2 regions of the Micromonospora sp. DT68 genome follow, and region 2 is predicted to be linked to the other one. Evidence: riboswitches for the same ligand, from Rfam matches in the RefSeq annotation. Region 2 holds a riboswitch; the other holds the start of a gene.
What was found. A riboswitch is a leader RNA that binds a small molecule or an ion and turns the genes downstream of it on or off. The one in region 2 is predicted to bind cyclic di-AMP.

Region 1 (4,205 bases), on a different contig from region 2:
GGCCGGCCTGGACCCGATCACCAACTTCATGGACTACACCTACGACTCGTGCATGTACCAGTTCACCCCTGGGCAGGCCAGCCGCATGCTGACCGCCTGGAACGCGTACCGCGCGGCGTAGCTCTCCCGCGTACACCTGGTGCCGGCTCCGTCACGACGGAGCCGGCACCAGCGTTTTAGGGCCGTGGTCAGGCGGCGGCCGTCGTGCACTTGACGTCGCGGCTGAGCCGGGTCGGGCGAGCCTGGGGTACGCCGAGCGGCGCGGCCGCCGGGGCTCGCGGGTCGAGCCAGACCCGAACGGCCGGACGGCTCGGCGGGAGACCGGGAATGCCGGTGATCTGGTGCTCGCGGCGGGTCAGCATCGCCACGTCGATGGTGAACTCGAAGAGCCGCCAGTCGACCTGCGGCTCGGCTCGGGCGGTCTGCGCCAGCCGGGCCACCTGGGCCGGGTCGGTCACCGGCGAGGCGTGCCCCGCCACGTACGCCTCGTCGTCGCTCTCCTCCGGCGGGAACGAGTGCAGGGCGTAACGGCCGTCGCGTTCGAGGTCGCGGCGCTTCGGCGAGTCGATGATGAAGCAGAACAGGCCCTCGTCGGTGATGACCGGGGACACCGGATGGACGCGGGGACCGCCGTCGGCGCGGACAGTGGCCAGATAGCCGAAGCCCGGCCCGTACTGCTGCAGGAGAACGCGGATCCCGTCGGCGAGGCGGGGCTCGTCGGCGGCAAAATCGGACCAGGAAGCCATGCGGGCATTCTATCGAACAAATGTACGAGGGGCGACCTCGACACGCTGGTCACCGGCTGCCTCGCTATGGTGGTCCGATGCTGCTCTCCGACCGGGACCTGGTCACCGAGATCAAGGCCGGCACGCTGGGCCTGGAGCCATTCGAGCCCACTCTGGTTCAACCGTCCAGCATCGACGTGAGACTCGACAGGCTGTTCCGGGTCTTCAACAACCATCTCTACACACACATCGATCCGGCCATGCAGCAGGACGACCTGACCTCGGTGGTCGAGGTGCCCGACGGCGAACCGTTCGTGCTGCACCCGGGCGAGTTCGTGCTCGCCTCGACGCTTGAGGTGATCTCCCTCGGCGAGCAGCTCGCCGGCCGCCTGGAGGGCAAGTCCAGCCTGGGCCGTCTCGGCCTGCTCACCCACTCCACCGCCGGCTTCATCGATCCGGGCTTCTCCGGTCACGTGACGCTGGAGTTGTCGAACGTGGCGAACCTGCCGATCACCCTCTGGCCGGGCATGAAGATCGGGCAGCTCTGCATCTTCCGGCTCTCCTCGCCGGCCGAGCACCCGTACGGCTCGGTGGTCTACGGCTCGCGCTACCAGGGCCAGCGGGGGCCGACGCCGAGCCGCTCCTGGCAGAACTGGCGGGCCTGGCCGACCCGTTGAGCCGCTCGACAGCTCGGTGTTAACAAGGGGCCCCTCCTCTACCTGAGGCGTTAGGAAGGGGCCCCTCCTTACATCTCAGCCGGGGCGGCCGTAGCTGTGGATCGGGCCGTCGTCGACCTTCTTCATCTTGACGGGTTGACCGGCCTGGGAGGCGTGCACCACCCAGCCGTCGCCGACGTACATGCCCACGTGGTGGATGTCGCTGTAGTAGAAGACCAGGTCACCGGGGCGCAGGTCGGCGCGGCTGACGTCCTTTGTCACCCGGCTCTGCTGCGCGGCGTTGTGCGGCAGTGACACGCCGGCCTTGGCCCACGCGGCAAGCATCAGCCCGGAGCAGTCGTACGAGTTCGGGCCCTCGGCGCCCCACACGTAGGGCTTGCCGATCTGGGCGCAGGCGAACTTGACAGCCGTACCCGCCCCGCCGCCGGGGTAGCTGGCCGGGCAGGGCGCCGGACGCAGCGGACCGCCGCCGCCATTGCCGTACACCTTGAGGCGCAGCTTCTGGAGCTTGTCGATCTCGGCGTTGATCTGCTTCTTCTTCGCCGCGAGCTGAGCCTCGGTCAGGGTCAGTTCGGCGACCAGCTCGTCCAGCGGCGCCTTCTGCCGGGCCAACTCGTCGCGCAGGTCGGCCACCTGCTTGACGTCCTGCTGCTGGTTGTGGGCGAACCGGTCGAGCATTTCCAGCTGGCCGACCATCTCGCTGGGCGAGCGGCTGCCGAGCATCGCGTTGACAGTGGAGACGTTCTCACCCATGTACGCGCGGACGGCCAGGGCGCTGACCTTGTCCATGGCCGCGTCGACCTGGCGCTGCAACGGGGCCATCCGGGCGGCCAGCGCGTTCGCCTGCTTGCGCTTTGCGGCCAGCTCGGTGCGGGTGGCGTTGTGCCGTTCGATGATCGGTTCGAGCTTGTTCCAGTCGGCGTCGATCTGGCGTTCGATCTCGGCGACGGACGGGTCCGCGTGCGCCGCAGTGGCGCTGCTGGTCAGGACGACGGCGACGCCGACAAGGGCGGCAAGAGCTGTGGTGAAGCGGGGCCAGCGTTGACGCGGCACGATCGGCAGGGGGTCGGCTGAGGCCGACCGCTCGGACGACGGCCGCGGGGCATGGAGTGCCACCGGGGTTCCGTACTCCTTCTTCCTGACCGCCTACCGGGTTAGCTGACGGGTTCGGGCGGGAAGTCGGCGCCCTACCGCAGGATCTGCGGATTCACCCCGGGGGAACCTGGGTCCCCGGCTCGTTCTTCAAGCGACTCGGCGGTGCCGGTCCGTTACCGCCCGGGATGGGCAGACCTGCTACCGGGCCGACGATTGACCAGAGTAGAGATGACCGTTACCGATCCGCAACCCGTGCGCCAGTGACACTCCGTGGCGATTCTGCGGGGTCACGGACCGCGTGCGAAGGTTTTTTTCCACAGGAGTCCATACATGGAAAGGTATTGACGCAGGCTCCCGGCCGGCGGGAGGGTGACCTCACAGTCACCCACGCAATCTAGGGGGTTCGATGCACCGTCCAACCCTGCCGTCCCGCCGACGCGCACTGCTGGTCACCGCCGTGGTCGCCGCGACCGCGGTGCCACTGCCCTCCGGTCCGGTCGCCGCCGCACCCACCGCCGACCGCCAGCAGCGGTACGCCGCCGCAGCGAGCGAGTACGGCGTACCGGCCGACGTGCTGCTCGGCGTCTCCTATCTGGAGTCCCGCTGGGACAGCAACGCCGGCACACCCAGCACCAGCGGCGGCTACGGCCCGATGCACCTGACCGACGCCCGACACGTGACAGCCCTGCCCCGCGGCGGCCACCACGACACCGGCGCCGAGGACCCGCGCGGCGACGACTCGCGTACCGCGCTGGCACCTCGCGCAACCGCTGACCCCGCGCCGTCCAGCGCCGCCCTGCAAACCGTTGACGCCGCCGCCGCGCTGACCGGCGAGGCACCGGAGTCGCTGCGTACCGACCCGAACGCGAACATCAGGGGCGGGGCGGCGCTGCTGGCGTCGTACCAGCGGGAGCTTGGCGCGCCGGTCGGAGCCGGCACCGACCCGGCGGCCTGGTACGGCGCGGTGGCCCGCTACGCCGGCGCGGACAGCGCCGACGCCGCGGCGGCCTTCGCCGACGAGGTCTTCACCACCATCGGCGCCGGCGAGTCCCGGGTGACCGACGACGGCCAGCGGGTCACCCTGCCGGCCCGCACGGTACGGCCGGAGCGCACCTGGCTGGACCGGCTGGGCCTGCGCAAGCTCGCCCGCCCGGACGGGCTGGAGTGCCCCCGCACCATCTCCTGTGAGTGGATCCCGGCGCCCTACCAGGCGTTCGGGGACGGGGACTACGGCAACCACGACCTCTCCGACCGGCCGAAGCGGCAGAAGATCGAGTACATCGTCATCCACGACACCGAGGGGAGTTGGGCGACCACTCTGAAGCTCGTCCAGGACCCGACCTACGTGAGCTGGCACTACACGCTGCGCTCGGTGGACGGGCACATCGCCCAGCACGTCAAGACCAAGGACGTCGCCTGGCACGCCGGCAACTGGTACGTCAACGCCAAGGCGATCGGGCTCGAACACGAGGGCTTCGCCGCGCAGGGCACCTGGTACACCGAGGCGATGTACCGGACGTCGGCGAAGCTCGTGCGGCACCTCGCGCTGCGACTGGGCATCCCGCTGGACCGTCAGCACATCATCGGCCACGACAACGTGCCCGGCACCACAGCGGCGACAGTGCGCGGGATGCACTGGGACCCGGGGCCGTACTGGGACTGGAATCACTACTTCGACCTGCTGCACGCGCCACGCCTGGACACCGGC
Region 2 (4,205 bases):
ACCACCGAGCCGAGCACCGGGCCCAGCCAGGACCGGCCGGGGAAATCCCAATTCAGACCCAACTGATCCGATACGAGATGACTGGTCAGTACCACCGGGATGGTGAGCACCAGGCAGACCCAGAAGCGGCGACGGAACATCGCCGGGTCGTGCCCGGCGTGCTTGTCATGCCCGGCGTGCTTGCTCTGCGGGGAGGGTGCGGCGGAGGTGCCGTGCCGCTTGTGGTCGGGGTCGGGCGGTGACAGAGCCGGCATGCCTCAAACATGCCCGGTCGAGGGCCCGCCACGTACGCGGTTCGCTTATCCGACACCCCGTCACGAACTGCCGCCCCGATACAAGCTGGATAGCATCTCCCAGGATGAGCCTCCATACGCCGCCGCGCAGTCAGGCTGCGACGCCACCACGTCGTGGCGTCGCTTTCCGTCGATCGGGCCGGACGTTGACCGTCCGTGATCGGACGATCGCCGGACGGCGATCCGGCGCGCTTCCCGCGGCGTTTCCCCCGTCGACGGTGAACCGACCGCTCCGCTGACACGTACTTCGCACCGGATCGTTGGGAGTCTCGCATTGGGTTCCGACCACAGCCATTCCGCGCCACCCGCGCCGCCGCGGGTGCGACGGATCCTCGTCGCGACGGTGGTGCCGCTCTTCGTGGCCACCGTTCTCGCGGCGGTGGTGCTATGGCCACGGGACGGGTCGCCGCAGACCGATGGCGGGGCGGACGTGCCGCGGTACCACGGCACCGTGACCCGGGTGGTGACCGAGCCCTGCCCGCCGGCGCCGACACCCGAGGGCGGCCCGTCGGCCGGACCGTGCGGCACGGTGGACGTACGCGTCGAGGACGGGCCGAGCGCCGGCCAGCAGGTGCAGACCCCGATCCCCGCCGGGCCGGGCGCACCCCGGGTCGAGGTCGGCGACGACGTCATAATGGTCGAGCTGACCGACCCGACCGATCCCGCCGTCAGCAGTTGGAACATCGCCGAGCACCAGCGCGGAACGCCGCTGCTGTGGCTGGCTGTGGTCTTCGCCGCGGCGATCGTCGCGTTCGGCCGGTGGCGGGGCCTGGCCGCGCTGGCGGGGCTGGCGGCAAGCTTCGCCATCCTGCTCACCTTCGTGCTGCCGGGCATCGCCGCCGGCAGGTCACCGCTGCTGGTGGCTGTGGTCGGCGCCGCGCTCATCATGTTCGTGGTGCTCTATCTGACCCACGGGGTCACCGCACAGACCTCGGTAGCGGTCCTCGGCACCCTGGGCAGCCTGATCCTCACCGGAGTGCTCGCCACCGTCGCCACGGCCGCCACCCACCTGACCGGCTTCGGCAGCGAGGACGCCACCACACTGTCGATGTTCCAGGCCGACGTGGACCTGCACGGCCTGCTGCTCGCCGGAATCATCATCGGCTCACTCGGCGTGCTCGACGACGTGACTGTCACCCAGGCGGCCACCGTCACCGAGTTGGCGAACGCCAACCCGGGGCTGAGTCGATTGCAGCTCTACCGGGCGGCCACGCGGGTCGGCCGCGCCCACATCGCCTCCACGGTCAACACAATCGTCCTGGCGTACGCGGGCGCCTCGCTGCCGCTGCTGCTCCTGCTCACCGCCGACACACGACCCATCACGCAGATCCTGACAAGCGAGTTCCTGGCACAGGAGATCGTCCGCAGTGCGGTCGCCACACTCGGCCTGATCGCCGCCGTACCGCTGACCACAGGGCTGGCCGCTCTGGTGACCGCCGCCGGCTCGACACCGGCCGGCGACGCGCCCCGGCCGCGACCGGAGCGAGCCGACGTACTGGCTGCCCTCAGCCGTCCACGCGCGGGCCGGCCCGACCCCGAGCACACCCCACCCCCATCCACCGCCACCGACCAGTGGCCAGAGCCGGACAGGAGCACGAAGACGGCATGGTGACACTCCTCAGCGTGACCAGATCGGGCCCCCGCCCTGACGACCGCAGCACTGGTCACTCAACGCCATGGCGATATGACGCTTTTGGTGGGCATCCAGGCGTAGCTCACCCGGCCGACTCTCGGGTAACCTCGCTGCCGGTTACCGATGAAGGCGCGAAGCGGCGCCTGCGGTGCCACCGCCCAATCGCCAACCGGCGAGCCGGGGACCCAGGTACCTGGGGTGAATCCGCGCAAGCGGTAGGGGCCACTTCCGCCCCGAACCCGTCAGCTAACCCGGTCGGCGGTCGACGGAAGGGAACATTGTGACGGCACCCCTACGCCGCTGGTTGACACCTGTGGTGGCCGTGATCGCCGCACTGACCGTGCTCGCCGGGCCCGTACCGGCCCACGCCGCCCCGACGACCCCCACACCGTCCGGGCACGAGGAGGACGGCGAGCCGAAGCTGCTCAACGACGTCATCGAGCAGGCCAACCGCGACTACTCCGCCGCCAAGTCCAAGCTGGACAAGTCCAAGAAGCGGCAGCTGGAGTTGGCGATCGAGGTCGAGCGTGCCAAGGCCGACCTGGACGCGTTGGCACCACAGGTCGCGCAGATCGCCGCCCAGTCGTACCGCACCGGCCGCGTCGGCGCGATGGCGATGCTGCTTGACAGCAACGCTCCCGACACCTTCGTCAAGCGGGCCGCGGCCCTCGACGAGCTCAACATGATCAACGAGAAGAAGCTCGCCGAGGTCAACGCGGTGAAGATCCGCGCCGAGCAGGCCAAGCTGGCCCTCGACACGGAGGTCCGCGAGCAGCAGAAGCAGACCGCCCTGATGGCCAAGCGCAAGAGCGAGGCGGACAAGGCGCTCTCCCTCGTCGGCGGCAAGGGCTTCACAGGCGGTCTCGTGGACGCCACCTCGCCGGTCGCGAAGATCGGCCCGGGTCGCACCGCCGACGGCGACTGGAAGCCGCAGTCGTGCAGCGAGGACGACCCGACCACCTCCGGCTGCGTCACACCTCGCACCCTGCACGCCTACAAGGAGGTCAGGCGGGCCGGCTTCACCCGGTTCGTCGGCTGCTACCGCCCCGGCGGGCCGTGGGAGCACCCGAAGGGCCGCGCCTGCGACTGGTCGCTGCAGAAGAGCGGCTTCTCCCCGTGGCACAACGAGGACACCCGCAAGTACGGCAACAACGTCGCAGCGTTCCTCATCCGCAACGCCGACCGGCTCGGCATCTACTACGTGATCTGGAACCGGCAGATCTGGTTCCCGGCGACCGGGTGGAGCTCGTACAGCGGACCGTCGAACCACACCGACCACGTCCACATGTCACTGCTCTGACGGCACGTACCGCAGACGAGGGCCGCCCCGCACCACGCGGGGCGGCCCTCGTCGCACGTGGCGGGTCGGCGGTCCAGTTGTCAGGCGGCGGCGGTCGCGGCCGGGCCGTCCGGGACGCTCGGCACGTCGATGCTCGGCACGTCGAGGGTCGCGGCGCCGACCGGCACGGCGGTCACCGGACGCACCCCACCGATGGCGAGACGGTACGACATCCCCACCACCGCGCACCGGCCCTGCTCCACAGCCTCGGCCAGTACCGGCGACTGCCCGAGCAGCGTCTCGACAGTCTGCGCGATGTGGATGTCGACGATGCCGTCGATGTCGTCCACACCCTCGGCCGTGGCGCGCCGCAGGCTGGGCAGCACCGCGTCGACCACCGCGCGCAGGTGCCCCACGGGTGCCGTGCCGGTGGCGGCGGCCTCACGGGCCGCCTGCACGGCACCGCAGGAGTCGTGACCGAGCACCACCACCAGCGGGGTGCCGAGCACTGTCACCGCGTACTCCACGCTGCCCAGCACCTCCGGACCCACGATGTGCCCGGCCGTACGGACCACGAAGAGGTCACCCAGGCCCCGATCGAAGATGATCTCGGCGGCCAACCGGGAGTCGGAACAGCCGACGATCACCGCGAACGGGTGCTGCCCGTCGGCCACCGCGGCGCGGTGTTCGGCGCCCTGGTTGGGGTGGCGTGGAGCGCCGCTGACGAAGCGCCGGTTGCCGTCGGCCAGTTCGGCGTACGCCCGCGACGGCTCGGTGAGCGCCGGTGCCTGATCGGTGGCCCGCTGCGGCCCCGGCTGCCCGCCGGGCATTACGGAACGGCTCATCCCCGCACCTCGTCTCCACGCATTTGGCCTGCTCAACCCGCACGTCGACCGGCCCGGCGGCGGGCGCTGGCTCGGGCTCCACGTTCACACGCACCAGAAGATGCGTCAAGATATGCGTGATATAGATTTCATACGTTGGCCCGGTTCGACCCGCC

Region 1: it holds a riboswitch for cyclic di-AMP, as region 2 does, so the genes downstream of both, ACPXB1_RS07050 (NlpC/P60 family protein) here and ACPXB1_RS00485 (coiled-coil domain-containing protein) in region 2, are expected to answer to the same signal.

Annotation. Positions count from the first base shown of each region.
Region 1 covers NZ_JBNCNZ010000003.1:182,604-186,808, forward strand. Annotated here, with positions in the region: gene ACPXB1_RS07035 (zinc metalloprotease) at 1-121, shown strand, start outside; gene ACPXB1_RS07040 (pyridoxamine 5'-phosphate oxidase family protein) at 189-746, opposite strand; gene dcd (dCTP deaminase) at 824-1,402, shown strand; gene ACPXB1_RS07050 (NlpC/P60 family protein) at 1,478-2,455, opposite strand; cyclic di-AMP (ydaO/yuaA leader) riboswitch at 2,532-2,669, opposite strand; gene ACPXB1_RS07055 (N-acetylmuramoyl-L-alanine amidase) at 2,904-4,205, shown strand, end outside.
Region 2 covers NZ_JBNCNZ010000001.1:97,524-101,728, reverse strand. Annotated here, with positions in the region: gene ACPXB1_RS00495 (heavy metal translocating P-type ATPase) at 1-254, opposite strand, end outside; gene ACPXB1_RS00490 (YibE/F family protein) at 568-1,905, shown strand; cyclic di-AMP (ydaO/yuaA leader) riboswitch at 2,072-2,202, shown strand; gene ACPXB1_RS00485 (coiled-coil domain-containing protein) at 2,207-3,226, shown strand; gene ACPXB1_RS00480 (carbonic anhydrase) at 3,307-4,050, opposite strand.